2 regions of the Paenibacillus sp. FSL M7-0896 genome follow, and region 2 is predicted to be linked to the other one. Evidence: a T-box and tRNA genes for the amino acid it is inferred to sense, from the RefSeq annotation. Region 2 holds a T-box; the other holds one or more tRNA genes.
The links. A T-box is a leader RNA that pairs with one kind of tRNA and senses whether it is charged. The one in region 2 lies ahead of MKY12_RS15120 (alanine--tRNA ligase), so its partner is inferred to be a tRNA-Ala.

Region 1: it encodes a tRNA-Ala, which carries the amino acid that the T-box ahead of MKY12_RS15120 (alanine--tRNA ligase) is inferred to sense. The anticodon was not compared.

What each region holds. Positions count from the first base shown of each region.
Region 1 covers NZ_CP150250.1:6,579,076-6,595,672, forward strand. Annotated here, with positions in the region: rRNA gene MKY12_RS28540 (23S ribosomal RNA) at 1-3,033, opposite strand, end outside; tRNA gene MKY12_RS28545 (tRNA-Ala) at 3,251-3,326, opposite strand; rRNA gene MKY12_RS28550 (16S ribosomal RNA) at 3,454-5,014, opposite strand; gene MKY12_RS28555 (MFS transporter) at 5,441-6,691, shown strand; gene MKY12_RS28560 (molybdopterin-dependent oxidoreductase) at 6,805-8,079, shown strand; gene MKY12_RS28565 (hypothetical protein) at 8,161-9,066, opposite strand; gene MKY12_RS28570 (ABC transporter permease) at 9,080-10,354, opposite strand; gene MKY12_RS28575 (ABC transporter ATP-binding protein) at 10,351-11,076, opposite strand; gene MKY12_RS28580 (alkaline phosphatase) at 11,089-12,828, opposite strand; gene MKY12_RS28585 (hypothetical protein) at 12,958-13,227, opposite strand; gene ligA (NAD-dependent DNA ligase LigA) at 13,318-15,330, opposite strand; gene pcrA (DNA helicase PcrA) at 15,408-16,597, opposite strand, start outside.
Region 2 covers NZ_CP150250.1:3,582,952-3,599,548, forward strand. Annotated here, with positions in the region: gene lpdA (dihydrolipoyl dehydrogenase) at 1-1,220, opposite strand, end outside; gene tnpA (IS200/IS605 family transposase) at 1,475-1,876, shown strand; partial or broken gene tnpB (IS200/IS605 family element RNA-guided endonuclease TnpB) at 1,883-2,957, shown strand; gene MKY12_RS15115 (TetR/AcrR family transcriptional regulator) at 3,106-3,687, shown strand; T-box leader at 3,741-3,984, shown strand; gene MKY12_RS15120 (alanine--tRNA ligase) at 4,054-5,919, shown strand; gene MKY12_RS15125 (helix-turn-helix domain-containing protein) at 5,975-6,331, opposite strand; gene MKY12_RS15130 (ABC transporter permease) at 6,467-7,123, shown strand; gene MKY12_RS15135 (glycine betaine ABC transporter substrate-binding protein) at 7,134-8,039, shown strand; gene MKY12_RS15140 (ABC transporter ATP-binding protein) at 8,053-8,823, shown strand; gene MKY12_RS15145 (ABC transporter permease) at 8,820-9,446, shown strand; gene MKY12_RS15150 (ester cyclase) at 9,450-10,850, shown strand; gene MKY12_RS15155 (hypothetical protein) at 11,463-12,311, shown strand; gene MKY12_RS15160 (M4 family metallopeptidase) at 12,518-14,122, opposite strand; gene MKY12_RS15165 (LacI family DNA-binding transcriptional regulator) at 14,639-15,607, shown strand; gene MKY12_RS15170 (ABC transporter permease subunit) at 15,845-16,597, shown strand, end outside.

The DNA.
Region 1 (16,597 bases), 3.0 Mb from region 2:
CGACCGATTAGTATTGGTCAGCTCCATGCATTGCTGCACTTCCACCTCCAACCTATCTACCTCGTCGTCTTCAAGGGGTCTTACTAATTGGGAAATCTCATCTTGAGGGGGCTTCACGCTTAGATGCTTTCAGCGCTTATCCCGTCCGTACGTAGCTACTCAGCCATGCTCCTGGCGGAACAACTGATGCACCAGCGGTACGTCCATCCCGGTCCTCTCGTACTAAGGACAGCTCCTCTCAAATTTCCTGCGCCCACGACAGATAGGGACCGAACTGTCTCACGACGTTCTGAACCCAGCTCGCGTACCGCTTTAATGGGCGAACAGCCCAACCCTTGGGACCTACTTCAGCCCCAGGATGCGATGAGCCGACATCGAGGTGCCAAACCTCCCCGTCGATGTGGACTCTTGGGGGAGATAAGCCTGTTATCCCCAGGGTAGCTTTTATCCGTTGAGCGATGGCCCTTCCATGCGGTACCACCGGATCACTAAGTCCGACTTTCGTCCCTGCTCGACTTGTAGGTCTCGCAGTCAAGCTCCCTTATGCCTTTGCACTCTGCGAATGATTTCCAACCATTCTGAGGGAACCTTTGAACGCCTCCGTTACTCTTTAGGAGGCGACCGCCCCAGTCAAACTGCCCGCCTGACACGGTCCCCGTACCCGATGAGGGCACTAGGTTAGAACCTAGATACGATCAGGGTGGTATCCCAACGGCGCCTCCGCAGAAGCTTGCGCTCCTGCCTCCACGGCTCCCACCTATCCTGTACAGATCGTACCCAAATTCAATATCAAGCTGCAGTAAAGCTCCATGGGGTCTTTCCGTCTTGTCGCGGGTAACCTGCATCTTCACAGGTATTAAAATTTCACCGGATCTCTCGTTGAGACAGCGCCCAAGTCGTTACGCCATTCGTGCGGGTCAGAATTTACCTGACAAGGAATTTCGCTACCTTAGGACCGTTATAGTTACGGCCGCCGTTTACTGGGGCTTCGGTTCACAGCTTCGGATTGCTCCTAACCGCTCCCCTTAACCTTCCAGCACCGGGCAGGCGTCAGCCCGTATACTTCGCCTTGCGGCTTCGCACAGACCTGTGTTTTTGCTAAACAGTCGCTTGGGCCTTTTCACTGCGGCCCCCTCGGGCTATTCACCCTACCGAGGCACCCCTTCTCCCGAAGTTACGGGGTCATTTTGCCGAGTTCCTTAACGAGAGTTCTTCCGCGCGCCTTAGAATTCTCTTCTCGCCTACCTGTGTCGGTTTGCGGTACGGGCACCTTCTCCTGGCTAGAGGCTTTTCTTGGCAGTGTGAGATCATGACCTTCGCTACTATAATTTTCGCTCCCCATCACAGCCCAGCCTTAACGATGTGCGGATTTGCCTGCACACCAGCCTCACTGCTTAGACGGACATCCATCAGTCCGCGTCACTACCCTCCTGCGTCACCCCATCGCTCATAGCGGATTACGGTGGTACAGTAATTTCAAACTGTTGTCCTTCGACTACGCCTGTCGGCCTCGCCTTAGGTCCCGACTTACCCTGAGCGGACGAGCCTTCCTCAGGAAACCTTGGGCTTTCGGCGGATCAGATTCTCACTGATCTTTTCGTTACTCATACCGGCATTCTCACTTGTATGCTGTCCAGCGCTCCTTACGGTACACCTTCAATCCACATACAACGCTCCCCTACCCCAGGATCGACTTCACTCCAGCTTCGAAGTTCATGTTTATCCCCTGAAAGCATTTAGCCATTCATCCCTTCGGATGGTTCACGGCATCAATGTCAATCTGGATAAACACGCCTCAAAGGCGCAGTGAAGTCGATCCTAGCCATAGCTTCGGTGGTGTGTTTAGCCCCGTTACATTTTCGGCGCAGAGTCACTCGACCAGTGAGCTATTACGCACTCTTTCAATGGTGGCTGCTTCTAAGCCAACATCCTGGTTGTCTGTGCAACTCCACATCCTTTCCCACTTAACACACACTTGGGGACCTTAGCTGATGGTCTGGGCTGTTTCCCTTTTGACAATGGATCTTAGCACTCACTGTCTGACTCCCGGCAAGAAGTAAATGGCATTCGGAGTTTGACTGAGCTTGGTAACCCTTGCGGGCCCCGCACCCAATCAGTGCTCTACCTCCACCACTCCATTCACCGAGGCTAGCCCTAAAGCTATTTCGGGGAGAACCAGCTATCTCCGAGTTCGATTGGAATTTCTCCGCTACCCCCACCTCATCCCCGCATTTTTCAACATGCGTGGGTTCGGGCCTCCAGTGCGTGTTACCGCACCTTCACCCTGGACAGGGGTAGATCACACGGTTTCGGGTCTACGTCCACATACTCATTCGCCCTATTCAGACTCGCTTTCGCTGCGGCTCCGGCTTCTCACCTTAACCTTGCATGTTAAACGTAACTCGCCGGTTCATTCTACAAAAGGCACGCCATCACCCATAAAGAGGGCTCTGACTTTTTGTAAGCACACGGTTTCAGGTTCTATTTCACTCCCCTTCCGGGGTGCTTTTCACCTTTCCCTCACGGTACTGTTTCACTATCGGTCGCCAGGTAGTATTTAGCCTTAGCAGATGGTCCTGCTGGATTCATACGGGGTTTCACGTGCCCCGCACTACTCGGGATCCGTCTCGGAGAGAACACAGTTTAGGCTACAGGGCTTTTACCTCTATCGCGGGCCTTTCCAGACCTCTTCACCTACCATATTCCTTTGTAACTCCATGTGAGACGTCCCACAACCCCAAGAGGCAAGCCCCTTGGTTTAGGCTGTTCCGCGTTCGCTCGCCGCTACTGACGGAATCACTATTGTTTTCTCTTCCTCAGGGTACTTAGATGTTTCAGTTCCCCTGGTCTGCCTCTGCGTATCCTATGTATTCAGATACGAGTAACTGCGAATTACCACAGCTGGGTTTCCCCATTCGGACACCCCCGGATCAAAGCTTGCTTACAGCTCCCCGAGGCAGTTTCGTTGTTCGCCACGTCCTTCGTCGGCTCCTGGCGCCTAGGCATCCTCCGTGTGCTCTTAGTAGCTTAACCAATGCGTTTTCCCTAAGGAAAATCGCTAGTATCGCCATTAATATGAAACTTGTTTACACAAGTTCAGCTTAAAGGAATGTTCTAAAACGCAAATTCGTTTCGGTATCCAGTTTTCAAGGATCAAGTTGCTGTTATTATGAAACAATCACGACTGTGATGTTCGGAATAACAGACGATGTATCGAGTATTTCAGACATAACAAATAGATGAAGTTTGTTGGTGGAGCCAAGCGGGATCGAACCGCTGACCTCCTGCTTGCAAGGCAGGCGCTCTCCCAGCTGAGCTATGGCCCCGCAAATTCCATCAAAACCGAACAAATGGAAACACTCAAGGCTTTACCAAGTAAAGCCTGCTTCAGGAAGCAAGCTTCCTGAAGACTTTTATTTGAATGTCTTCATTGCAGAAGACGATTCTCCATAGAAAGGAGGTGATCCAGCCGCACCTTCCGATACGGCTACCTTGTTACGACTTCACCCCAATCATCTACCCCACCTTCGGCGGCTGGCTCCCTTGCGGGTTACCCCACCGACTTCGGGTGTTGTAAACTCTCGTGGTGTGACGGGCGGTGTGTACAAGACCCGGGAACGTATTCACCGCGGCATGCTGATCCGCGATTACTAGCAATTCCGACTTCATGCAGGCGAGTTGCAGCCTGCAATCCGAACTGAGACCGGCTTTGCTGGGATTGGCTCCACCTCGCGGCTTCGCTTCCCGTTGTACCGGCCATTGTAGTACGTGTGTAGCCCAGGTCATAAGGGGCATGATGATTTGACGTCATCCCCACCTTCCTCCGGTTTGTCACCGGCAGTCACTCTAGAGTGCCCAGCTTCACCTGCTGGCAACTAAAGTCAAGGGTTGCGCTCGTTGCGGGACTTAACCCAACATCTCACGACACGAGCTGACGACAACCATGCACCACCTGTCTCAACTTTCCCCGAAGGGCACCTGATGCATCTCTGCTTCGTTAGTTGGATGTCAAGACCTGGTAAGGTTCTTCGCGTTGCTTCGAATTAAACCACATACTCCACTGCTTGTGCGGGTCCCCGTCAATTCCTTTGAGTTTCAGTCTTGCGACCGTACTCCCCAGGCGGAGTGCTTACTGTGTTAACTTCGGCACCAAGGGTATCGAAACCCCTAACACCTAGCACTCATCGTTTACGGCGTGGACTACCAGGGTATCTAATCCTGTTTGCTCCCCACGCTTTCGCGCCTCAGCGTCAGTTACAGCCCAGAAAGTCGCCTTCGCCACTGGTGTTCCTCCACATATCTACGCATTTCACCGCTACACGTGGAATTCCACTTTCCTCTTCTGTACTCAAGTCACCCAGTTTCCAGTGCGACCTCAGGTTGAGCCCAAGGTTTAAACACCAGACTTAAATAACCGCCTGCGCGCGCTTTACGCCCAATAATTCCGGACAACGCTTGCCCCCTACGTATTACCGCGGCTGCTGGCACGTAGTTAGCCGGGGCTTTCTTCTCAGGTACCGTCACTCCGGTAGCAGTTACTCTACCGGACGTTCTTCCCTGGCAACAGAGCTTTACGATCCGAAAACCTTCATCACTCACGCGGCATTGCTCCGTCAGGCTTGCGCCCATTGCGGAAGATTCCCTACTGCTGCCTCCCGTAGGAGTCTGGGCCGTGTCTCAGTCCCAGTGTGGCCGTTCACCCTCTCAGGTCGGCTACGCATCGTCGCCTTGGTGGGCCGTTACCCCACCAACTAGCTAATGCGCCGCAGGCCCATCCCCAAGCAGCAGATTGCTCCGCCTTTCATTCTCTCCTCAGGAGAAAAAAGAAATTATCCGGTATTAGCTACCGTTTCCGGTAGTTATCCCAGGCTTGAGGGCAGGTTGCCTACGTGTTACTCACCCGTCCGCCGCTAAGTTTGAAAGGAAGCAAGCTTCCTTTCAAACTCCGCTCGACTTGCATGTATTAGGCATGCCGCCAGCGTTCGTCCTGAGCCAGGATCAAACTCTCCAAATTGGTATTTAGAAAGAGCGATTGCTCATTTTGAAACTGACGATTCATTGAATGAATCTTGTAAAAATTAAAGCGTTCCATTTGTTCAGTTTTCAAAGAACTTGCTCCCGGCATTTCAACGTTATGTCTCTTGCACAGGAATTAGATCATATCATTTTATTACGTTTGTTGTCAACTTATTTTTCTTCCGCCGCTCAATTCAGCGTCGATGTCTCATAAGCACAAGAGATAATATATCACGCGCTCCAAGCGTTTGCAAGTCTTTTTTTATAATAGGATTAAGCACTGCTTTTTTTGAGTTAATAATGAATAGTTCGCCGCAGCCTTGCACAAATTGATTCCCATAATACTTCATTTGTCGCTACAATAGAATTTATCTTCGTATCCATAAGATAACTTATTTATTAACTGTTCCTGAAAGGAGTTCAAATGTCCAACAAGACCCTGCCTCAAGCTCCACCCGGCCCTCTGGGGGAATCACGCAATCTGCAGCAGGCTACCATCTACCGTATTTTGCTTGCTGTCAGCTTTGTTCATTTATTCAATGATTCCATTCAGGCACTGATTCCGGCGATGTTCCCTGTACTAAAGGATAACCTGGTACTCTCCTATGCCCAGATCGGCTGGATAGCGTTCGCGCTGAATCTCACCTCTTCGGTGATTCAGCCTATTATCGGCTTCGCCGCTGACCGGAAGCCGCGTCCGATCCTGCTCCCGCTGGGGATGTGCTGTACCTTTGCCGGGGTGTTCCTGCTCGCTTTTGCAGGTAATTATGTATTAGTGATTGTATCCGTAATGCTTGTGGGCTTCGGATCAGCTGCGTTCCATCCGGAAGGGATGCGTGTGGCTCATATGGCTGCCGGTCAGCGCAAGGGGCTGTCGCAATCCATATTTCAGGTGGGCGGCAACGCCGGCCAGGCCTTGGGTCCTCTATTAATGAAGTGGGTATTCATTCCCTTCGGTCAGATGGGTGCTCTCGGCTTCACCGTTATCGCCGCTGCCGGAGTCGCCATCCAGGCCTATGTGGCCCGCTGGTACCGAGAGATGCTGGATGCCGGATACACCTTCCGCAAAAAGTCAGCGTCACGCTCTATCGACCCTGCCCGCAGCAAACGTATTCTGATTACAACGGTTATTCTGGTCTTCATCGTATTCGTGCGATCCTGGTACGGCGCCTCCATCGGCGGGTATTATGCCTTCTATCTAATGGACAAATACGGGATGACGCTGGATAAGGCTCAGATCTATATCTTCATCTATCTCGCTGCCGGCGCTGTCGGCACCTTCTTCGGGGGCCCGCTGGCAGACCGCTTCGGCCGCCGCAATCTTATTCTGGTGTCGATGATCGGGACGGTGCCTTTTGCGCTGGCCCTGCCTTTTGTGAACCAGTTCTGGGCGGCCGTGCTGCTGATCATCTCCGGGTTCATTCTATTATCCAGCTTCTCCGTCACTGTGATTTACGCTCAGATGCTGTATCCAGGCAATATCGGTACGGTCTCGGGTCTGATTACCGGCCTTGCCTTCGGGCTTGGCGGAATTGGCTCTGTCGTAATTGGGCATCTGATCGACACGATCGGAATAGCCACGGTGTTCGTGGCCTGCGGCTTCCTGCCGCTGCTCGGTCTGCTGGCCCTGCTGCTGCCCGGCGACAAGAAGCTGGAGGAATGGGCAGCGGAATAATCCTCTAATCTGGATAACGGCAGAGAATTATTCAAGGGACACTTTTTGCGGTACAATTAATTAAAACTTGAATTAATCACTCTAAGGTGGAGGCACCAGAGGAGGCTAAGCGCTTGAAAAACTTACTTACAACCCTTCGCAAAGGATACGGCAAGAAGCTCGTCTCGATTCACTTGTGGAATGCCTGGCTGGTCTTAATTCTTGCCCTTAGCGGTCTGATGCTGGTTGGCGGCTTCTGGAGAGAGCTGCTGGGTGAGGGCAGAGTGTGGCTGAAATGGGGCCATATCGTGTTCGGTCTGGCACTGTTGATCCCTGTGGTCTACTATCTGCTCCTGGCGGCGAAGCACTGGAAGCGGCTCAAGGGTAAACCTGCGCAAAAAGCCAACGTCCTCTTCGTGCTGACGCTTTTGATCGGCTGGCTGATTTCAGGGGTTGTGCTCTGGCAGTTCAGGCTTGCCGGGCCGAGAGCAGCGAATACTGCGTTATTCATTCATGATCTGCTGACCTGGGTCGGCCTGCCAGTCATCATCTATCACTCCATTACACGGGTGAAGTGGCTGAAGGAGCCCAAGAAGCGCACGATTGTGGCAGAAGCTGTCCCTGTTGAAGAGGCCTCTTCTCCCGCAGGACGGGCGCGGCCTGCGGCTCCTTCTGAAGCCCAGCCTATGTATTCACGCCGCGGGTTCATTAAGGTTGCGGTAGGCGCAGGGCTTGCTGTCACGCTCGGCCCAACTTTTGTCCGCTGGATCGGTAAATCCCTGCAGTTTCCCGGCACAGCCGACTATGCGGCAAGCAATGCCAATGCATTGGTTCCCGATCCTATTCCGCTGGCGGAATCTGCACCTCCTATCGGCGGGGGAGCCGAGGGCAGCTTTCGCGTATATACGGTCACGGCCATTCCCGCGTTCGACAACTCCAACTGGTCTTTTACCATTGATGGCCTGGTGGATAAGAAGCTGAGCTGGAACTGGGAAGAGTTCGTCAAGCTGCAGCGCGAGGTGCAGGTCAGTGATTTTCACTGCGTAACAGGCTGGTCTGTGTACAAAAATACATGGGAGGGCCTCCCCCTCTCGAAGCTGCTCGATATGGCCGGTGTGCAGCCTGGGGCCGTCATGGTCAAGTTCTACTCGGGAGACGGTGTCTATACGGACTCACTCACTCTAGATCAGGCGAGGATGGACGATATCATGGTGGCTGTGATGCACGATGGCAAACCTATCCCCAATCAGCTCGGCGGGCCGGTTCGCCTCGTTACTCCGCAGATGTATGCCTATAAATCAGTCAAATGGCTGAACCGCATTGAGTTAATCAATGAAGATTATGTCGGGTACTGGGAACAGCGGGGATACGATAAAGATGCCTGGCTGCCGGGTGCGAAGCGGGTGTAATGTAGCTTCTGTCCTCTATTTCAGAAAAAACCTCCTTTCCCAATCCGGGATTTGGAGGTTTTTTGGTTCTTGCTTCATGGATCACAGGCTTTTGAAGGAAGCATCGTACAGGCGGAACATGGTTTTGTAGCCGGACTCGTCAATCTTGATTCCCACATCCAGGCGCCCCGAAATTTCCAGCGGACCTGAGGTGTAGCGGAGCTTACTGCCTTCAGGAACAAACACGATCATAATCTTGTTCCAGTAGGTCTCATCCCCATTATCGAACGGACACTCTGCACCCGGTTCGGGAATAAGCAGGAACCAGTTTTTCTCAAAAGAAAGGACCTCACCCATGAATCCCTTAATGGTAACCTGCTGTCCGCTGAGATCCCAGAAGTGCTCTGAGGGCCGGGTCTGATCGTCTCCGTCAAAAAAACCGTTCCAGTCTATGGCCTTATTCCCTGTGGAGGTGGCACTCACGGTAGACGCTGCCTCTGCTGCCGCAGACGGTGACGGTGAAGGGGACACGCTCAATGCCGGAGCAGATCCAGCCTTGACGGGTTCTGCTTCAGCGCTGCTCCCCCCGGTACCCTTAGACGCTGCCGCTGGGCGGGGGCTTTGTACAGAAGAAGAGGCGGCCGGACTCGGCGTAATGGTTACATTCTTCCCGGAGGGCTTCCGGGTAGCCGTTCCAACAGGTGCAGCAGTAAGCGATGGAGACGGCTTGAACGTAACCGTCACCTTGGTCCTGGTATCCGTACCTTTGGATGGAGCAGCGGATGCAGCAACTCCGCCCTCGGCAACTGGAGCAGGGGCCTGCGGGGAAGGGGATGCGGACGACTCAGCCTCCGCCGTGACTTCCTCAGTGCTCTGCGGAGCTTCCACCACCGCCGCAAAGGACTCCCCGTTCCCATTAGCAGCAGTATTCTGGCCACATGCCTGAAGCAGCAGCATACCTGTCACAGCTCCCGACAGCAGAATCAGTCTTCCTTGTAGTCGTATCAATTGAACGTACCTCCTATGATTTGAACAAGGCGAGCGGATGCATCCGGTACATCCTGAAGGCAGGTCCAAGCGAGGACAGCAAACCTATAGCCAGCGCCCCAAGCACAATAAGCCAATGCTCCGTTGTCCAGTGGTAGGGCTCGATTTGAATGCCCGCCTGCGAGAACAGCATGTCCTTGAGCAGAAAAGCACAGAGATGACCGATCACAAGCCCCGCGATGAGTCCGGTTGCTGTTACCAGCAGGCCTTCTGTGGTTAGGGAGAGCCATACGTAGGCCCGTGATTTTCCGAGAAGACGCAGTATTCCGACATCCTTGGTCCGCTCCGAGGCTGCTGCAACGAGAGATAATAGAATCGCAATACCTGCAAGAAGTACACAAATGGCGGTCAGCATCCCCAGCAGCCGGGAGCCCTGATCCACTGCATTCACCACCTCGGACACGGCCTTGCTGGTATACGCCGCCTGGACACCATTGCTGCCATCGAACGCCTGCTTCAAATCATGGGCCCCCAGCAGACTGGCCGGCTTAACCAGCACCGCCGTAATCTCCCGTTCCTCAGGGGACAGCCCGTGTACAGCCCAGGCATAGTCTACTGTCGTAAAGACCGCCCGGTCATCTGGAGTATGGAGTTCTGGAAGAATACCCGCTACCCTGTATCGAAAATCCTCATGGGCATGCCCGGCTCGCTCTCCCGTTCCCTCATCTTCTGCTGCCGCATGTCCTCCTGCTTCTTCGGCCTCATGATCCCCTTCATGCTCAGCCGCTGCGGATTCGTGGTCTTCTCCCTGCACAAGTCCATGCGCCCCCGCAAAGGTATCACCTACCTTCAGTCCCAGGGACCGGGCCACGTATGAGCCTACAATCGTATCACCAGTATCGGCATACATCTTGCCTTCCTGCAGTCTGCTGCCACCGTAACGGGTGAAGAAATACCCGGAATCTATCCCGACAATCGGATAGCCCTTATAGTTGTCGCCCGTAGTCATCGCAAAGGCAGCTTCCACAGACGGGTCACGCCGGGCCTCATCCAGTACAGCGAGCGGGATATTCCCGGTTGGTGCGCCGATATGATAAAAGGTATTGAGTACCAGCTGTGTCTCACTGCCCGCTGCGCCTATGACAAGATCAAAGGGGCCATAGCCTTTCTTGGCTCCCTGCTCTACACTCTGCCGGGACAGGACAAGTAACACAATAAAGGCAACTGTAATCGCCACAGCACACACGGTAAGCAGAGACAGGAACCGCCGGTGCAGCACATTGCGGAGAGTGAGCCGGAACAGACTCATAGCGAAATCCCCTCCTTGTCCACCCCACTGAGCGAAGAGCGCTGCCGGGATAATGCCTCCCGCCGCACTTCATTGATATCCTGAATGTTCAAGCGGCGTGGAAACCGTTCAGCCATATTGAGGTCATGGGTTACCACGATTAAAGTGTGTCCATGCGCCGCGCTAAGCTCCAGGAGCAGCGAGGATATCTCATCGGCAGTCTCCCAGTCCAAGCTGCCTGTCGGTTCATCTGCCAGCAGAAGCGGCGGGTGATTGACCATGGCTCTTACAATGGCAACGCGCTGCTGCTGCCCGCGTGAGAGCTGGGAAGGCAGATGCCTTCCGCGGCCCCCCAGGCCCACCTGCTCCAACCAGCCGTCCACTATGCGCCGTCGCTCCTTTTGCGTAAGCCGGGCCGTCATGGCAATCTCGACATTCTGCCGTGCGGTCAGCGAGGGAATCAGATGGAAGTCCTGCAGCACATAGCCGATAGCAGAAGCACGGAAGGCATCGCGCTTCGCCTCGGTCAGTTCGTGAAGCGGCTGTCCGTCTACGGTAATTCTGCCGCTGTCTGCACGCATGATGCCGCTGATCAGGTGCAAAAGCGTGCTTTTACCGGACCCGCTGGGTCCGGTAATGGCTACACGATCTCCTTTTTCAACATTCCACCGGGGGATATTGAGGATCGGCACAGCTCTGCCGTCCACTTTGAATTGTTTGGTCAAATTCTGAATCTGGAGCAATAGGAGCCACTCCTATCTGAGCACAATGCGTTCGGACAGCGCATCCCAGGTTAAGGTCGTGCCCTTCAACTGGTTGAACGCACTAAGCGGAAGGTAGAGTACGTTGTTATCCACATCCACCGTGTATGCGGCCGCTTTGCTGTTCAGCTTCGCTGTTTTCCCGGTCAGATCGACCTCGATGGTATTCTTTCCAATAGTAAGCTTGGCAGCAGAAGTGCTCCCTGTATAGGTTCCTCCAAGCGCCTTCACCAGAGCCTGAGCCGGATAGAGCACTTCATTGTCGCGGCTGATTTTGAATTTCGGATAAACATATTTCGACTGCAGCTCTGCGGAACGCTTGTTCAGATCCAGTCCCAGTATTCCCGCTCCCATAGTTGCGATCTGCGTATTATCAATCTGCCCCTTCACCTTGTCAGCAATCGGGCCATACGCCCACACCCCAACATCCACCGCAGAGTGGCCGTGACCCGACCAGCCGACCAGCAGGCGCTTGGAAATCACTGCATTATAAGCGCCTTCCCGTTTGTACGAAGAACCGTCGCCGTTCATAATCTGGGTAACTTCTTCATCCGTCAGATCTGTAATCCAGGTGTTTGCCGTTACGATCTTGCGGATCTCTTCCGGTGTCTGCGCGGCTTCAAGATCGGCTGCCAGACTCTCGGAGGAGTGCTTCTGCTTATTCCACAGATCGATGTTGATCTCATAGATATTGTCACGCGAGAGTGAGAGACCGCCTGTCTCATGGTCAGCAGTAACCACCACGGAGGTATTGCCGTTTTTCTTCGCAAAATCAACCGCTGTCTTGAAGGCTGCGTCGAAGTCGAGCGCTTCCTGCACCATAGTCGGCAGATCGTTGGCATGACCGGCATGGTCGATACGCCCGCCTTCAATCATCATGACGAAGCCGTCTTTATCGGCGGACAGAATATTCAGTGCTTTGGAGGTCATCGCCGAGAGGCTTGGAATTTCCGGAGTGCGGTCTGGCGTATAAGCCACATGGGAGTTGCCGAACAAGCCTAACACCTTGGTATTCTTGGAAGTGAGTGTATTTAAGGCTGTGGTATTCTCAACGACCGTATAGCCTTTGGCTTTGAAGTCAGGCAGCAGGTTCTTATCCGTACGTTTGCCCTTCTCATCTTTGGTCAGGAAGAACTGCTTCCCGCCGCCCATGAGCACATCTACTCCACTCTCCAGATACTGTGAGGCAATCGCCGATTCATTGTCACGGTTACGGACATGGGATGCGTATACGGCTGGTGTGGCATGGGTGATACGGGCAGTGGTCACAAGGCCAGTGGCCTTGCCCGCGCTCTCCGCAGCTTCGATTATAGAAGCAAAGGGTCTTGAGACATCCTCATTAGAGACGCTGATGCCCGCGTTATAGGTTTTATGGCCTGTAGCAAATGCAGTACCGGCAGAGGCAGAGTCTGTGACGATCCCGGATACGATTTTACCGCTGTCCTCTCCCCGGTCTGCATATGTAGTAGCTTGTCCCACGTAATATGGATCGAGGTTCAGGTGCTTGACTCCCTTGGTATATTGCTGAAAATATCTTGCCGCAGACACTTGGGCCGGGCCCATGCCGTCGCCGATCAGAACGATAAGATTCTTAGACTGCGCCTTGGCAGCGCCCCCGGAATTAGCCGGGCTCTTGGCCGCACCTGCAAGGGTTGCTCCTGAGACTACGGCTGCCGCCAATCCTCCAAAAATCATGCCCCTCATTAACTTGTTCATCATATACCCCTTCCTCATTGTGACGGTTCTAATCCCAAGCTTACCTTGGAAAGATTAACTAACTGTCAAAATAAGTATGGAGTTGTATTAAATTATCAAATGTTCACATGAAAGCGGAAGGGTAGCCGTCTGCATAACAAAATCACCCTACCGGGTAACAAATGCTGGTGACTTCCCCTGTACATCCGGCCCGTTCGCCCTCACTTGGCGCAATGTGGTCGGTTTTTCGATTACATCCGGCCCGTTCGCCCTCGCCTGGCGCAATGTGGTCGGTTTTTCGATTACATCCTGCCCCTTCGCCCTCGCTTGGCGCAATGTGGTCGGTTTTTCGATTACATTCCGCCCGTTCACCCTCGCTTGGCGCAATGTGATCGGTTTTTCGATTACATCCGACCCGTTCACCCTCGCTTGCCGCAATGTGATCGGTTTTTCGATTTCCTATACATCAAAAAAAGCCCTGCGCCCCTCCGCCCATAAGCAAAGGAAACACAGGACCTATATATTCTCTTACATTTCTAGCAGCCGGATCAGCTCGTCTTCATCCTCAATGACTTGAATGCCGAGCTGCTGGGCTTTGGCCAGCTTGCTGCCCGCCTTCTCCCCGGCGATAACCAGATCCGTCTTCTTGGAGACGCTGCCGGATACCTTCGCCCCCAGAGCCTCCAGACGTTCGGCCGCTTCCTCGCGGGTCATTTTTTGCAGGGAACCGGTGAGGACGACTGTTTTGCCGCTGAAATAGGTATTGGTATTAACTACACGCGGAGCTTCAGGAGCCTTGGCCTCTACCCCCAGCGCCCGCATACGGTCGATGCTAACCACTACGAACGGGTCTGCAAAATAATTCACGATGCTCTCCGCCACAATCCCCCCGATATCCGGCAACCCGGCCAGTTCCTCCGCTGTAGCAGACATGACGGCTTCCAGACTGCGGTAATGGTCGGCCAGCATTCTTGTCGTAGCTTTGCCCGTATTAGGAATGCCGAGTGCATAGAGGAAGGATGCCAGATCTCTGCCTTTGCTGTCTTCGAGTGCCTTCAGCAGATTCGCCGCCTTCTTCTCTCCGAACCGCTCCAGCTTCACCAACTGGTCGAAGGTTAGCTCATACAGATCCGCAGGCTCCCGTACACTAAGCTCCTCATGCAGCTGAGCCGCTGTCTTCTCACTGAACGTCTCGATATCCATGGCATCTCTGGAGGCAAAATGGGTAATCCGGCTGACAATCTGCGGCTTGCAGTCAAGCTTGTTGTTGCAGAACAGATGAGCGCCGCGCATCTCCAGCGGGAACCCGCAGGCCGGACACTCTTCGGGGAAGATAATCTCCCCGCCGTCACTCTCTTCTGTCACCTTACCCAGAATCTCCGGGATGACATCATTGGAGCGGCGGATGAACACCCGTGTGCCCAAGGCAAACTTCAGATTCTTGCGCTCAATATCGCCCACGTTGTTAAGGGTGCAGTTCTGCACCGTAACCCCGGCTAGTTCTACAGCCTCCACCCGTGCGAGCGGAGTAACTTTGCCGGTACGTCCGACATTCCAGCTGACAGATTCCAGAATGGTTGTGGTCTCTTCCGCCTCGAATTTATAAGCAACGGCCCATCGCGGGAACTTATCCGTATAACCCAGCGCTTCACGAATACGGAAATCAGTAACCTTAATGACCGCTCCGTCAATCAGATAATCCAGACCGGAACGGCTCTCTTCAATCTCTGCCAGTTGCTCGGTTACATCATCGAAATTGCTGAAGTAGTTGAGGTAAGGGTTAACCTTAAACCGGTTGCTGCGCAGGAAATCCATCATCTCCTGATGATCGGCGAACTGTACGCCTTCTGCATACCCCACATTATAAAAGAAAGCATTCAGCCTGCGGTCGGCAGTCATCTTCGGATTCAGGTTGCGCAGCGCGCCCGCCGCACCGTTGCGTGCATTCTTCAGCGGCTCTGCTGCGCGGGTATTATAATCCGCCAGTACCGACAGGTTCATAATCCCCTCGCCCTGCACTTCAATAACGCCTTCCTTGAACGGAATATTCAGCGGAACGGACTTGATCGTCTTCACCTGAGCCAGAATTCCCTCACCTGTCACCCCGTTGCCACGGGTAGCTGCTTGTACAAGCGCCCCATCACGATAGGTCAGGTTCAGCGTCAGGCCGTCGAACTTCAGCTCTACGGCATAACACGGCTCCGGCAGCGGATTCTCCGGGTTCTTGGTATTATAATCATTCACCAGCTTCAGCACACGGGTGTTCCAAGTACGGAGCTGTTCAATATTCTGCGCCTTGTCCAGACTCCACAGCGGTGCCAGATGGCGGTGCGGTGTGAAGCCCTTCAGCAGCTCCCCGCCTACCCGCTGAGTCGGGGAATGCGGCAATACAATTCCGCTCTCCGCTTCCAGCGCTACCAGTTTATCGTAGAGTACATCATATTCCTTGTCGCTGATCTGCGGAGCATCCAGTGTATAGTAGTGATAATTGTATTGATTCAGCTCGGCTACAAGCTCTTCCATCGTGAACATCATATCCATCCGGCATATCCCTCCGTCAAATAGGTTTCCTACGGTTAGCGTGATCCAAAAGCACTGCCGTTAATCGCAAGCTTGATTTATTCAACTTTGGTGATCGGCGCAAAGCCGGCCAGCAGCCGCTTAACGCCTACCGGCGCCGGGAAGGCAATCTGCAGCTCCGTATCGTTGCCGCTGCCCTTCACGGCCACAATGGTGCCGGTGCCCCATTTGCCGTGGGCGACCTTGTCGCCCGCCTTGAAGCCTCCGGCCTCCGCAGCCGCCCCGGCCCCGCCCGTCGTGCGCTGCGCGCCTCCGGTCGTCACCACCACACGGCCCGCGCCAGGCACCGCGCTTGCCGAGCTGCCGCTGCCGAAGCTGGCGGACCCGCCGCCTCCCGGCGCGTTCCCGGCAGCTGCGGTGCGGCTGCCGAAGTTCCCCCGGCTGCCTCCGCTTCCGCTGAAGCCCCGGCCGCCATAGGCACCGCCAGCCTCCGCGCCTCCGCGCCGGAAGCGGTCCGATTCACGGACAGTATCTTCCTTCAGCTCCTCCGGAATCTCCTCCAGGAAGCGGGACGGCGCATTCGCGTTCGTCCGCCCGAACAACGTGCGCATCCGTGCGCAGCTGAGGAACAGCTGCTTCTCCGCACGGGTAATGCCCACATACGCCAGCCGGCGTTCTTCTTCCAGTTCATCATTGTCCTGGAAGGCACGGCTGTGCGGGAACACCCCTTCCTCCATCCCGATGATGAAGACGGTCGGGAACTCCAGCCCCTTCGCGCTGTGCATCGTCATCAGCACCACCGCATCACTGCGTTCTTCTTCATCGTTCACGCTGTCGATGTCCGCAACCAGCGCCAGGTCGGTCAGGAAGGAGACCAGCGACTTGTCTTCATTGTTCTTCTCGAATTCCATCGTAACGGACAGGAACTCGTCAATGTTCTCCAGGCGTGAACGGGACTCCAGCGTATTCTCATTCTGCAATTCAAGGCGGTACTGCGACAGCTCGAGAATCTTCTCAGTCAGCTCTGTCACCGAGAGGAATTCCACCATCCGGTGCAGGGCTTCGATCATATCGTAGAATTCCACCAGCGTGTTGCGGGTCCGCCCGGCGAACCCGAGATCATCCACCGTCTGCAGCGCCCGGAAAATCGAGACGCCCTGGGCCGCAGCCGCTGCCGCAAGCTTCCCAACGGTTGTATCCCCCAGCCCGCGCTTCGGAACATTGATAATCCGCGTCAGGCTGATATCATCATCAGGATTGGACAGCAGGCGGAGATACGCCAGCAGAT
Region 2 (16,597 bases):
TGTGCACCTAATACAAGACCAGACACAGCATGAGCAACGATTTTGACAAAGCCTTCGGTTTCTTTCAGAGCCAGCGCACGGCCATTAATAGAAAAAATAGATTTTCCAACGACAACAGGAATCGATTGTTGTTTACACGCCGTTTCGCTAAGACCAACGCTCGCAATCTCCGGGTGAGAGAACACAACCAGCGGAAGAGCTTTGTAGTCGATGACAGAGGGTTTACCCGCGATCGCTTCTGCTGCAATTTTTGCTTCATATGAAGCTTTATGAGCCAAGGCAGGGCTTTGAACAATATCTCCAATGGCATAGATATGCGGGATAGATGTTCTGCACTGCTTGTCAATCTCGATCAAGCCTTGTGGAGTAGGGGACAGACCTATATTTTCAAGACCCAAGGTTCCATCTGTGTTCGGTTTCCTGCCCACCGTAATTAACGCATATTCAGCTTGAACAACATGGTGTTGATCCTGACGCATATAATGTAGATTGATGTGACTCGTATATTGGTCTGTTCCTGTAACCTTAGCTTCCGTTAAGATGGTTATCCCGTCCTTCTTCAGTTGACGAACGACAGGTGCGACAATCTCTGCTTCAAATCCGGGTAAAATCTGTTCACCGCCCTCAAGCATCGTAACTTTGGTTCCAAATCTCGCAAACATCTGACCCAGTTCCACACCAATATAACCGCCGCCAACTACAACAAGGCTCTTAGGAATACCGGCCAGCGATAGCGCCTCAGTGGATGAAAGAATCCGTCCGCCGAAAGGAAGAGCGCTGATTTCAATCGGACGGGAACCGGTTGCCAGAATGAGATGTTTGAAGCCTATTCGGCGCTCATTCTGTTCAGCGTGATGAATTTCAACGGTATTCGCATCAATCAAGCTGGCTTCTCCTTCGATAACTGTCACACCTGCTGTTTTAAGTAAAAACCGAACTCCTCCAGACTGCTTATCCACCACAGCTTGCTTAAACAACTGAGCCTCCTGAAAAGAAGAAGCTTCGTCAACAGTATACCAGTGTCTGCGCAAATGAATACGCTCCGCTTCAGCAATCAGCGCTTTGGAAGTAATACAGCCTACATGCGTACATACCCCTCCGATCTGGTGGCGCTCCACAATGAATGTTTTCATACCCAATTGTGATGAACGTAATGCGGCTACATAACCGCCAGGCCCCGATCCAATGACCAGGGTATCTACAGCTTCTAATGAGTTCATGATGAGTACCTCCAAATTAAAATATGATGATCGTAATATATTATAGTCATCATATTTTAAAAGAGTCAACACTTCATAATAAATTGACATCAAATAATATGATAATTATAATATTTTAACCCTCAGTTGACAGAATTCTCCCATCTTCTTTAAGTGGGGGATGAATGGAAACGGTCTAATCTACATGGATTATAACCGCCTAAGATGCTATAATAAATGTATTCAGTCGTATCTTGGAAAGGTCAGTGAAATTAATGAAATTAGACTCGAATAACCATTCAGTGTTCTCCCTTCACTTCCACCTTATTCTAGTCATCAAGTATCGTAGGAAAGTAATTACAGATCCAATATCCGAACGTCTGAAAGAGATATTTGCATCCATTCAGCCTACTTACAATGTGACTTTGCAGGAATGGAATCATGACAGGGATCACGTTCATATCCTAATGAAAACTCATCCTAATACCGACATTTCTAAATTTCTCAACGCTTATAAGAGTGCATCATCTAGGCTGATCAAGAAGGAGTTTCCTACCCTCCGAAAATCACTTTGGAAAGAGGCCTTTTGGTCACGCTCCTATTGCTTGCTTACAACGGGTGGAGCGCCAATAGACGTCATTCAAAAATACATCGAAAACCAAGGGGTGAAAGGGTGATCGCCATTGCTGAAAGCCTACAAATACCGTATCTATCCAAGCCATGGGCAACAACACTACTTCGCTAAAGTGTTCGGATGCGTTCGCTTCATCTACAATAGAATGCTTGCAGATAAAATTGAACATTACAAGCAAACGGAAACGATGCTGAGGAATACACCCGCACAATACAAAAAGGAATTTGACTGGCTGAAAGAAGTCGATAGCCTTGCCTTAGCGAATACACAACTGAATTTAGACAAGGCTTATAAGAATTTTTTTCGGGATAAGAAAACGGGATTTCCTAAATTCAAGAGCAAGAAGACGAATAATCATAGCTTCACAACGAATAACCAAAATGGAACAGTGGCTATAGAGGATGGATATCTCAAGATTCCAAAGCTAAAAACGGGCATTAAAATCAAGCTGCACCGCCCATTCGTGGGGCTGATCAAATCATGCACGATTTCAAAAACACCAACGGGAAAGTATTATGCTTCCGTATTGGTTGAAACGGATATCGTCCAGTTGCCCAAAATGCAATACGAAGATTGGCGTTGATCTTGGGCTGAAAGACTTTGCTATGACTTCAAATGGCGAAATCATATCCAATCCTAAATACTTGCGTACGTCTGAAAAGCGATTAGCGAAGCTGCAAAAGGATGTATCGCGGAAGAAGAAGGGAAGCCATAACCGTCATAAGGCTAGGCTGAAAGTTGCCAAGCTACATGAAAAAATAGCAAATCAGCGTAAAGACTTCTTGCATAAAACGTCTACCAAAATGATAAACGAAAACCAAGTCATCGTGATGGAAGACTTACGTGTAAAGAATATGATGCAGAATCACAAACTTGCAAAAGCGATTAGCGAGGTAGCTTGGAGTATGTTCCGTTCGATGCTTGAATATAAGGCTCAATGGTATGGCAGAGAACTTATTATTGCCCCTAAGCACTATGCAAGTAGTCAGCTTTGCTCCTGTTGCGGTTATAAGAACGCAGAGGTGAAGAATCTCGCCTTGCGAGAGTGGACTTGTCCAGAATGTAACGTGCATCATGATCGCGATGTAAACGCTGCTCAAAACCTACTGAAACTAGCCATGTGATATTGCAATGATTGGGCTAGGGACTAGCCTTTGAGCTTGGGTAAACTTGGAGCAGTAGCTTCATTGACCAAGAAGCCGCCACCTCTTAGGTGGATGGTAGTTCACAAACATTCATAAATACAGACTTATACAAAAGGGAGAGAGCAGGATGCCTTATCCGAAAGGACACAAGCTCAAAGTTCGAAGCCATATTATTACCAGCGCAGCCAAAGCATTTCGCACCCACGGCGTGCGGAATATTAGTCTTCCACATATTATGAAAGGTGCTGGACTGACGCACGGAGGATTTTACTCCCATTTTGCAAATAAAGATCAGCTTGTGATGGAGACCTGTCACTTCGCAATTAGTGACACCATCGACACACTTCAGAGAATTGCAGACCAAAATAAAAATGAAGATCAGACGTCGATTGAGGCCGTCATTGATTTTTACTTAAGCCCTCTGCATCGGGATCAGATGGAAGCCGGTTGTATCTTACCTGCTTTATCAGGAGAGGTTGCCCAGCTACCGGAAAATATTAGGCAAGCGTACACACAAGAGCTGCAACGTTTCATCGCGTTTATTACAAATATGGCTGGGATCGATCCCTCTAATGGTTATGCGTTGGTGAGCAGTATGGTGGGTACTGTGGCACTGGCAAGGGCAGTTAGTGATGAGAAGTTCAGTGATGCTTTATTACAGGCAGGTCGTGTGCAGATCAAACAAATGGTAAGCGCCGGCTCCAGGTAACTTTTTATTTGACGAAGCAAGCTGATTGTGCTAGCATAGCTTTAACTTAAAACGAAAAGGCTATGATGAGAAATAGTAACTATTAAGGATCTCACAGAGAGAAGATGGTTGGTGCGAATCTTCATTGATCTAATAGTGAAGCAGTCTCGGAGCTGTGGACCGAACAGAGGAATCTTAGTAGGCTTCAACGGAGTTCCACCGTTATTCAGGAAACAGTATCGGAGCAATCCCGTACTGATAGAGCGCAGAGCAATCTGAAGTTAGGTGGTAACACGGACATAATCGTTCGCCCTAAGTTGACAAGAAACATGTCAGCTTAGGGCTTTTTTGTTTTAAGCATAACTAATATTTGATGGAGGGTTTACAATGACACCAGATGAGTTGAGACAATCCTATGTTGATTTTATGAAAAGAATAGGGGCTAGCCAAGTGCCTTCTTCTAGCTTGTTACCGGAAAATGATCCCTCAACGTTGTTTACAGGAAGCGGCATGCAGCCGATGGTTCCCTATTTATTGGGGGAAAAGCATCCGATCGGCAATGAGATTGCTAATATTCAGAAGTGCTTAAGGACAGTGGATATTGAGGAAGTAGGAGATACGTCGCATCTGACATTTTTTGAAATGATAGGCCGTTGGGAGTTCAAAGCAAATGAACTTAACTATAAGCAAAAGCAAATCGATGCCATTTGGCATTGGCAGATCATCGAATTAGGAATGGATCCGGGCAGGCTGTATATCAGTGCTTTCGCAGGAAGTGACGAATTGAATATACCGAAAGATACGGAAGCCACTCAGCTCTGGTCAGCAAAATTCAAATCCGTCGGGATAGAACCCATCATTGAAGATGATCCCTGGCAATACGGGGCATCTAGAGGCGGGAAAATATTCTTATACGATGAAAAAGAAAACTGGTGGAGCCGGGCCGGAAGTCCTCTCCATATGCCGGTTGGTGAACCGGGTGGACCCGATAGTGAAATGTTTTATGATCTTGACCCAAGCGGTGATCCACTGGATCATCCTGCTTCTGAAAGCGACAGATTCCTGGAAATTGGGAACAACGTATTTATGTGTTACACAAAAGGAGAGACCGGATTCGTAAAAATGCAAAATCCCAATCTGGATTATGGAGGCGGATTAGAAAGGGTGGCTACAGCCCTTAACGGGGACAAGGATATTTATAATACGGCTTTCTTCCTTAATCCCAAGAACAAGTTGATGGAGCTAAGCGGTAAATCCTATGCTGACGATCTAAAGTCCTTTAGAATCATACTGGATCATGTGAGAGCGGCTACGTTTCTCATTAATGACGGTGCAGAGCCGGCAAATAGTGATGCAGGGTATATAACAAGAAGGCTATTAAGAAGGGCCATCCGTGCGGGTAAAAAAATAGGGATACAAGGAAGCTTTGTGGGTCAGTTGTCTGAAGTTTATATCGATGAAGCAACAGCTTATGAAGATTTGATCCGCAATAAAAAGAAAGTAATTGAAATCGCAAATAAGGAAGAAAGTCTTTTCTATAGAACATTACAGCAAGGAGAATTTGAAATACAGAAACATCTGAAGAATAAGGGTAAAGTTACGGGGGCAGATGCCTTTTATTTTTACGAAACCTATGGCTTTCCCTTGGAGCTGACACAAGAGTATCTAACTGAAAGTGGATATACCATGGAGGATAAGACGTCTTATACAGAGGCAGCAAAAAAACACGCTGAAATGAGCAGAACTGCTTCTGCAGGTAAATTTAAAGGTGGCTTAGCTGAACATTCCGCAGAAACAACCGCGCTGCACACGGTATCTCATTTGCTACTTGCGGGGTTAAGGGAAGTTCTAGGTGATCATGTTCACCAACAAGGAAGTAATATTACTTCCGAGCGATTACGGTTTGACTTCAACCATGATGAAAAACTTACCCCCGAGCAAATAGCTAAGGTGGAGAAGTATGTGAATGATGCAATTTCATCCAAAGCAGTTACCTCTATTTCAGAGCTGCCTAAACTTGAAGCGAAAGAAAGTAATGTGGAAGGAAACTTTTGGGATAAATATCCGGATATCGTTAAGGTGTATACCATCCAAGATCACGAAGGGAAAGTATGGAGCCGTGAAGTATGTGGAGGGCCTCATGTAGAAGATACCACAAACTTAGGAACGTTCCGTATTGTAAAAGAACAATCTTCTGCTGCTGGAGTCAGAAGGATTAAAGGAGTAATTAAAGATAAAGCAATTCGGATTTAATCCGAATTGCTTTTTTACTGCTAATAGAAATATTGCAGAGAGTATCAATCTGACATCATTCACTCTGATGAATATCGTTCGGAAGTTCATCATTGAGTTTCTGGTACCCGAGTCCCCATGTTTCCATAGAGAATATAATTGGCTTCAGTGAATTTCCTAAGTCACTTAAGCTGTATTCGACTCTCGGAGGGACTTCTGCAAAAACAGTACGAATGACAATTCCATCCTCTTCCATTGAGCGTAAATTTTCAGTGAGAACCTTTTGACTGATCTCCGGGATACTTTTACGAAGTTCTCCGAATCGTTGAGTTCCCTTCAAAAGATCCCTCATAACCAATAGCTTCCACTTGTTACCTATCAATCCAACTGTCGTTGCGACGGGACACAACGGCAACTCTTTTTTTGAAATCACTACATTATCGCCTCCAATAGTTACTAATAGGTTCCTATATAACAAAAAGGTGCCTACTTTCAAAACCAATACATTGCTTATATTATAATTCTGTCGATGAAAAATCAAATGAAAATGATGAAAGGGGGAGGGAGTTTGAGAGAAAGTTTATGGATGCAACTGAGTGACTATTTTTCGAATCATATGTCAACGTTCTTGAATTCTTGGAAAGAGCATTTAGAGATCAGTTTATTGGCATTGATGATTTCTACACTTATAGGAATGATCTTAGGTACCTTATCAACTAAATACAGTCGTTCCGAAAAATGGATCATCTCGTTATTTCAAACATTACGAATCATTCCCAGCCTAGCAATCTTACTTCTGTTGCTTCCTATCATGGGTACTGGAATTAGGCCAGCCCTTGTCGCTCTCATTATTTTAGGAATCCCTCCAATCTTAATGAATACAGTATCCGGATTACAAAGTGTGTCCATGTCTTTACTTGAATCTGCACAAGGTGTAGGGATGTCTGAACGACAAATCAGATGGAAAATCCAATTTCCAGTGGCTGGACCATTGATTTTGACAGGGATTAAAACCGCTGCGATTGAAATTATCGCCAGCGCTACCTTGGCTGCCAAAATTGGAGCTGGTGGATTAGGAGAGATCATTTTTACCGGTTTAGGACTCAATCGAACGGATTTACTTTTAATTGGTGCTATCTCAGTAGCGATTCTGGCTATTGGGATAGGCTTCATTTTAGATGTGTCTGAACGTGTATTGTTTAGATATAAATTCTTGCAAAGGTAGGTTCACGCAAATGAAAAAGAACATAAAGAAAAAATTAGTTTTAACCATTTCAATCACACTTGTTTTGTCCATAATGTTGAGCGCATGTGGTAATAAAACGAATAATCATGGATCGACAATTCGAATTGGTTCAAAAGACTTTACTGAGAATTTAATTGTCGGGGAGCTATATGCTTTGGCTTTGGAGAACGCGGGATACCAAGTAGAGCGTGTTCCTAATATTGCGGGTTCTATCATTCATTCATCGATTGTTAATAACGATATCGATATGTATCCAGAGTACACAGGTACTGGGTTGTTGGCCGTATTACAGATGGATTTGATGACAGATCCGGATGAAGTGTATACAACAGTCAAGGAAGAGTACAAAAAGCAATTCAATATCACATGGCTCGATTATTCAAAAGCAAATGATGGAGCGGGTCTCGTTATTCGAACGGAAGTATCACAAAGATTAGGGATCAAGACCATTACTGACCTGCAAAAACATGCCGGGGAGATTCGATTTGCTTCCCAAGGAGAGGTGGACCAGCGCGCTGACGGTATTCCAGCACTGGAGAAAGTGTATGGCAAACTCAATTGGAAATCATCCAAAGTATATGATAACAGTTTGAAATATGAAGTGCTTAGAAACAACGAGGCTGATGTTGCGCCCGCATATACCACTGAAGGTCAGTTGGTAAACAAAGACGAGTTTACTCTATTGGAAGATAACAAACAAGTATGGCCCCCTTATAACTTGGCGCCTGTTATCCGTGATAATGTGCTTTCAACGGATTCCGGCATCGCTGAAGTGATCAACAAGGTTAGCTCGGTATTGGATACAGACACCATAACCGCACTAAACGCGAAAGTGGACGTAGACAAAGAAGAATATGAAGATGTGGCCAAAGAATTTTATGCTTCCATTAAATAAGGATGGCGTTAACATGAATCCAACAGCAATCGAATTCCATGATGTGAGTAAAACATATTCAGATTCCAATGAATATGCAGTGGATCATGTGAACCTGTCGATAAGTGAAGGGGAGTTTATTACCATCCTCGGCTCCTCTGGATCAGGAAAAACAACTTTATTGAAGATGGTGAATCGGCTTAACGATCCTTCCCACGGAATTATTAAAATATTTGGGGAGGATATCGCTGGAGTTGATCCTGTAATACTTAGAAGGAAAATCGGCTATGTTATTCAGCAAGTAGGCTTGTTCCCCCACATCAATATTGAACAAAATATAGCTACCGTTCCTCGTCTTTTGAAATGGGACAAAAAGAAAATCGAAGATCGGGTACAAGAATTGTTAGCTTTGGTTGGGTTAGATTCAGAGAACTTCAAACGACGTTATCCTTCACAATTGTCCGGAGGGCAGCAACAGAGAATCGGTCTTGCGCGAGCATTGGCAACCGCTCCCAATATTATGCTGCTGGATGAACCCTTTGGGGCCTTGGACGCTATTACGCGCTTGAATCTCCAGGATGAACTCTTAAAGATTCATGGGGGAATGAAAAAAACCTTTTTGTTCGTGACTCATGATATTAATGAAGCATTCAAGCTAGGAACCAGAGTTGTGATTATGAATCAGGGTAAGGTTTGTCAATTCGATACCCCGAGAGAAATTATAACTCATCCTGCAGATGATTTTGTGTACTCACTCATTCAATCTTCGAAGGAGCAAGAACGCTTCTGGGGGAACTTAACATGATCAACTATGCCATTAAACATCCGGATAAGTTGGTACAAGCATTATTGGAGCATGTGGAGATCCTCATTCTGACCATGCTGCTCTCTGTGCTCATTGCCATCGTTTTAACCATCTTAGCTCTGGCCTCTGATAAGGTATCTAGATCACTCATTTACATGTTTTCAATTTTGTATTCTATTCCGAGCTTGGCTTTGTTTGCAATCATGATCCCTGTGACCGGATTGGGGAAAACGACAGCCATTACCGTGCTCATTGCTTATAACCAATATATCCTTCTACGTCAGTTCACTGCAGCTTTGAATCATGTTGAACCATCTGTTATTGAAGCTGCTACAGGGGTCGGTATGAGCCGATTTCAGATCTTACTTCAAGTTCAGGTACCCTTAGCAATCAAGCCTCTGTTTGCAGGCCTTCGACTTGCTTCGGTAACAACCATTGGCATGGCAACCATCGCTGCCTTCATTAATGCAGGAGGGCTAGGTACGATATTAAATGATGGATTACGGACCATGAATATCGATAAGATTTTGTGGGGGGGCTTATTGTCAGCAGGACTTGCCATTGTGACGAACGCAATATTCATGCTGTTTGAGAAACGAATCCATTTGAAATCGGAGAGATAAATAATGAAGGCAGTTGTATTAGAAAGGGTCTGTACCCCACAAGAACTACAGATCACTGAAGTACCTATTCCTATAGTCAAACCTGGGTGGGTACTTGTAAAAATCAGGGCGTTTGGAATAAATCGCTCGGAAATGTTTACTAGACAGGGGCATTCACCGTCCGTTCAATTTCCGCGTATTATGGGGATCGAATGCGTAGGGGAGATTGAAGACCCTTCTGATAGCACATTTATAAAGGGAACGGCCGTCGCTTCATTAATGGGAGGGTTAGGCCGTGCATTTGACGGAAGTTATGCTGAATATGCACTTATACCTTCGGACCAGGTGTATCCTATTCCTAGGGATATGAAATGGACTGAACTTGCAGCGATACCAGAAATGTATTATACCGCGTATGCATCCTTATTTGAATGTCTTCAATTGACTTCAGGAGAGATGCTGCTTATTCGTGGTGGGACAAGTTCCGTAGGCTTAGCAGCACTTCAGCTAGCTAAGAGTGTAGGAGCAACAGTTATATCAACGACTCGAGACAAAGAGAAATTTGCACTTCTCCAACAAGCTGGAGCAGACTATGTACTGCTCGATAATGAGCATTTGAGAGAACAGGTGTATGCTATTGCTCCAAATGGGGTAAACAAGGTTCTAGAGTTGGTTGGTACACCAACTGTAAAGGAGTCCTTGCAATTCATCTCAGAACGAGGGATATGTTGCATGTCAGGAATATTAGGAAATGAATGGACTCTTGATGCCTTTGAACCTTTAGTGGATATACCCACAGGTGTGTATTTTACAGCGTTCACCAGTGAAGTTATCAAAGAAAGTACACTGATCTCTTTATTTGAGCATCTCCAAAAATATGGTATAGTCCCACCTATTGCCCGAGTCTTTACACTCGAGGAGATTGGAGAGGCACATCTTTTAATGGAAAGTAACACCGCAAACGGTAAGATCGTTATATCTTACGAAATAGAAAGGGGTTTAAATATGACGATTACAGAAAACAAACAATTGATGCATCGTTTCACGAACTTCATTAATACGGCAAGCAAGGAACTTGCTGAAGAATTGATTTCTCCAGATGCTGTTTTTTATGTACCTATGCAAAAAGAACCAATGAATGGTCCAAATGGTTATCTCTCCATAATTCATATGATGAGATCTGGTTTTTCCGATATACAATGGACTGTTAAGGAGCTGGTAGCAGAAGAGGATCTAATAGCAGCTCATTTTGTCATGAAGGGCACACAAGACGGAGTGTTTCTCGGGTTTCCACCAACAGGAAAGAAAATTGAAGTAAATGCAATGAATTTTTATCGGATCTCTAATGGCCAAATTATTGAAGAGTATGGTCAACCCGATATGCTTGGCTTGCTCCAACAAATAGGGGCAATTCCAAAAGCATAATTATATCACCACTTGTAAATAAATGAATTAATCTCAGAAAATGCCGCTATTAAAAGCGGCATTTTTTTGATTTCTAATTTACTTTTTAAACATTTAAATTTACAAAGAAGGTGTAGGAGACAAACAACAATCAGATTGGAATTTTTCACAGGCAGCACAGGGCGTTGACGATTGGTATTATGCTGGTTCTAACCACCGTAGCTTTCGAGGGGCTGGCTAATACGACATGGACTTGAGGGCATTCAAACAGCCCATGTTTACGTTTGGCACTGTTATGCTTATGATTGCCATAATGTTGATGATGTCAGCCATGATTATTAAAAGCAACTCCTTAGAATTTGTTTTTTGTCAGAAGACAAGAACATGGTACTATTGCCGATTTGATAAACATCTAAATATAACGTCAGGTGAAGGCAGCAGTTGGAGAAAATCTGGAGCTTGCAGATTGAAGCTGAAGAGACAGGAGATTGAAATCTTTGAAACCTGCGCAAGTTGCAGGTTTTTTGGGTTGAGAGGAGGGAATGGCAATTTAAGAGCCAACAAATTAATTGACCACAGGATGGAAAAGACTTAATATTTCTATAAAATGGACTGTAAGGAGTGAAATAGGAGTTGTTGGAACTTGATGGTATGGATGCCGACTCTTTAATAGCTATGCTAAAAGCTTCATTCACCTTAGACAATTTTACAGCAATGATAGATATATCTGACAAACTTATGGGAATGATCGCAGTAATACATGCTACAGCCCCCAAGGGAATTGAGGCCCAGAGGTTAAAGCGTTCTATAGTGTATTACTTTGGGTTTAGTCTTTGTGCAAAGGGCATTGCTCTCCAAAAACTTGGCGATTACAAAAACGCCCGACATTGCATAGAAAAGTATTCAGATTTGAGCTGGGTTCAACTTGAAGATGAGGAATCATTGGTAGAAATAGAATATTATAAGGATACCGCTAAAGCGAACACCTTCGTTCTTGACCTACTTGAGGGAAAGGAGGAAGTTTTGCCTGAATACGTGAAATTTTTAAAGATGGGTGCAAGGGAAGAATTGACCGCTGGGTTGCTAAATATCTTAGACTCCGCATTAAGATACAGCTATCCGGTGGACTGGGCCTTAGAAGAACTGCAAAGTGACGTTGAGAAACCTGATGATACCTCACCTGCTGTAGATGTTAGGTACTACATAGAATATATTCATCTATTATCAGTTTATTTATATAAACGTGGGAAATCAGCTATTGCAATAAACCTAACACTGGAAAATATCGTATTAAGTGGTAAACTATTTGATAGAACAGGCTTTAGAAAAGCTATTGCTTTTTATGAGCTTGTTAGAGCTGAGGCCAATATTTCACAGCTACAAGAGTATCATGCAATTATGCGAAATATTTTAGAAGGGGAGTTCAATGATGAAAATGTTGAAAAAGAAGCTTTTATTATTGACAACCGTATTGCTGATTAGCTCATTAACCATTTTGACTGCCGCAAGTGCCGAAGATGTCACTTCATTTCAGTCCACAACAGTAACAACCAATAGCCACGGCATGGGCCACTGATTTGTCTGAGATGATTTACAGAGCCATTCAGTAAATCAATCCAGAGCTTATTATTGTTGATTTACATCATACAGGCCAATGATCCTCAGGATCATTGGCCTGTTATTCTGTTTTAGTAGACGCCTACCGCATTGTAAGCTTTGGTTACAGCAGTTACTTGAGCCGAGCCTGCTCCAAACAATTCAGTGGCCGATTGAATGATGGCTGTACGTGCAGCAGAGAAGTTGGAGGAGGTTGTAAGATAATATACAAGTGCATTGTAATAGATTTGAACGGCATCCTCACGGCCAATGCCTGTGACTGTTACACCGTTAAACGTACCGCCTTGAGCAGCCAGATAGAAAGCTTTATTATTGATGCCGCTATTCGTATGCACACCGCCTTCGTCAGCCGTACCGGTATAACGGTCGCTGTATTTGTCAGGCTGGCCGTACAATGGCGGATTAGCAAGTGAGCGGAGTGCGTCACCTGCTATACCCGGTGTATACACTTTATCACCGATCAGCCAGTTCGCACCTTCAATTGAATTTCCGATGATGTCGGAGAAGGACTCATTAAGTGCCCCCGGTTCTCCGTAGTATTCAAGATTGGATGTTTTCTCAGTCACACCGTGCGTCAGCTCATGGCCTACCACGTCCAAATCACCGGACAGCAGTGTAAAGGTAGATCCATCCCCATCACCGAAAACAATTTGCGCACCATTCCAAAATGCGTTGTTATAGGAAGTATAGTAATGAACGGTCGAACGGATCTGCAGTCCGTTGTTGTCCAGGCTGTTGCGGCCGAAATGCTGGAGATAATAATCATAGGTTCTCTCAGCATAGGTGTGGGCATCAACCGCGGCTTTGTCTGTCCAGACATTGTTAGTGCTGGTTAAGAGCGTCCCCGGAAGAGAAGTCTTGTTCTTGGCGGTATAGGTCACAATGCCCTTGCCGCGGGTGCTGTCATAGAGCTGGTAGGTTGAACCCGAGAGGCGTGTCTCGAACGTTTTGGTATCTCCAAACACTCCAGTGCCCGTACCCGTCAGGTTCTCTAAGATATTATATTTGAACAGTACGCTGCCATTCTCCGCAGAAATGAAGTACCGTATCCGTAAAGGCTCGGGTTCCAGCACGTTCACTTCCGTTTTATAGGCTAATTTAGGTTCTCCGTCCACGATAAAATAATACAAATCCGCTGTAGGAGTTATTTGCGGCTCACCTAGCGGTCCATGTTCCAGCGTGGCATCCTGGCTGGCTGCCAGAATGGCCTCTGCTCCGGATATGGTTTGGAGTTGAATCAGCGGCTGCGGAATGGTCTGGTAGACATCTTCCACTACACTTCCCAGCAGGGAGGTAACGTTGCCCGCTTTGTCGATATGCAGAGTCTGATCGGCTCCATATACCGGTATCCCCGAGATATACTGGCTTAACCGGTAATGCTGGCTGCCGGTCTTGCTGTTTGTTTTTTGCTCTGTAATTCTGAATTTCTCCCGGACATCCTCCTTAGCCGAAAGATGCAGGTTCCCTTTAACATTCTCAAGATATCCCCATACTTTGTCCTCAGAAGCGGAGCCTGCCGGGGCTTTCCAGGCTTGGTCCGTAATTGAAATAGGGGAAGAGCTTGAGAAGAGCTCTACGGGATTATTAAGCTCAATGCTTTCAGCCGCAGTGCCCACCGAAGCAAAGGACCCAAGTACTACAACACCTGCAAGAAGTGAAGCTACAGTCTTTTTCATAATGAATACTCCTCCGATCCAATTGGTTGGTTTTTAATTATGCCGGGTTCTTATAGACATCCTTTATCAAGCCTGTGTACTTACTCAAGCTGCGATCTGGGGTGCTAGGGCTAAGCGGCGAACAACCTTAATGTACGGAGGGAAATTGTGGAGACGGCAAAACCCCTTTCGCGAAACTTACAACTACATCCTTTTACACCCTCCGAAATGGATATAAATGAAATAAATGTAATTATAGTGTTCTCATTATATTTAGGTTTGTAAGGATCAACTATGATCAGAATCACAATTAATGCGATAAAATTAGTAAACAATCATTATGCAACATTGAAATTGAACATGGCGGCTTCAAAAGAACTGAAGCTTGTCAGTATACAGCATTATTCCTGGGAGCAAGACAGCCCCGATGTGTGTCTGCACTCGTGACTCATCCTTTTGAAACGTTTCCAAAATAAATATTGAAACGTTTCCATTTTGGTGATATTATATTTTCCAGAGAGAGTTCGGAGGTGTTATATGACAAGTATTAAAGATGTTGCAAACTTAGCAGGCGTTGCTGTAGGAACCGTATCCAGAGTCATTAACAACTCTGGCGCTGTTAAACCCAAGACACGCAAAAAAGTGGAGGAAGCGATACAAGAACTGAATTACTTCCCTAATGAAGTAGCAAGGAATTTCAAGATGCAGAAATCCAAGATGGTAGCTCTACTGCTTCCGAGCATCTGGAATCCATTCTTTTCTGAATTGGCTTATTACATTGAGGATGAGCTGGATCGGGAAGGCTTTAAGCTTATGTTATGTAATAGCGGAGGTAAGCCTGAGAAGGAGCTGTACTATCTGGAAATGCTCCGGCAGAACAAAGTGGCGGGGATTGTGGGCATAACTTATAACGATATCGAGAATAATGTGAGCAACAACATTCCGATTGTAAGCATCGACAGGCACTTTAACAAGAAGATTACCTGTGTGACCTCAGATAATTTTGAGGGAGGACGTCTTGCTTTAAGGGAGCTGGTGAGAGCAGGAGCCAGGAAACCGGCTTTTATGGGGAGTGTTACTTCCGTTTTCAGCGAAACCATGAACCGCAGGCAAGGATTTATCCATGAAGCGGAGGCTTTGGGTATCGATTATGTGATCTATGAGAAGCCGGATCCAATAGTAGATGACAATGCCTATATTCACGAGTTCCTCAACGAGCATGGCGATGTAGATGGAATTTTTGCCATTACCGATATGCTGGCTGCCAGCTATATTGACAAAGCACGCAGGAAGGGTATTCGTATACCAGAGGATGTGAAGGTCATCGGTTATGACGGTATTCAGGATAACCCTTATTTTCATCCTATTCTATCTACAATCAGGCAACCGGTAGAAGAGATGGCACGTATGACAATTAGACTGCTCTATAACAAGATTGAAGGCATTCCCTTAGATAAACAAGTGTATCGTATCCCTGTTAAATTCAAACAAGGTGAAACGACATGATCCCTTTAATCGAAAAACTTCAGCTTATTCTGTGGATGCACTCTATGAACTGATGTTTTTCACTCTAAATTGGAAACGTTTCAATATTGATTAAGATAGATCAGTTTTATGAAGTCCTTGATAGAGATCTAACGACTGAGTTTTTCTAAATTTAAATTGGAAACGTTTCAAAAAAAATATTTGCACACGAAAGGGAGAATATGCGTGAATTCAACAACCAACCGTGTGGATCATTCCATGATCCAACCAAAACGCAAACCATGGAGCAGGTTCAAACGCGATTACGAACTGTACCTGTTTTTACTGCCAATCATTATTCTTTACCTCGTATTTAAGTACTATCCGATGTATGGGGTGCAAATTGCATTTAAGGATTTCTCACCCAGCCAGGGGATCTGGGGAAGTGAATGGGTAGGATTTCAGCACTTTGTAGATTTCTTTGATTCCTATAACTTCTGGACCATTATCACAAACACGCTCTCACTCAGTTTTCTTTCACTGTTATTTGGCTTCCCGGCTCCAATCATCATCGCAATTATGCTGAATCAGATGCTGGGCAAGTCCTATAAGAAATTTGTACAGACCGTGATTTACGCGCCTCACTTTATCTCTACTGTAGTACTCGTTGGCATGCTCAATGTTTTTTTGTCTCCAAACAGCGGAATCGTGAATCATATGATTACCTCGTTTGGCGGACAGCCTATTCTCTTCATGGCTGATGAGGGTTGGTTCCGTCCCTTGTATATTTTATCAGGAATCTGGCAGGAAACAGGCTTCGCCACAATTATCTATCTTGCTGCACTTGCGGGAGTCAATCCCGAGCTGCATGAAGCGGCCATTATGGATGGAGCGAGCAAATGGAAGCGTGTCTGGTATGTAGATATTCCCAGCATCCTGCCGACGATCGTTATCCTGCTGATTCTCGCATTGGGCAACATTATGAGTATCGGTTTTGAAAAGGCGTTTTTGATGCAGAGTGATCTAAACTAC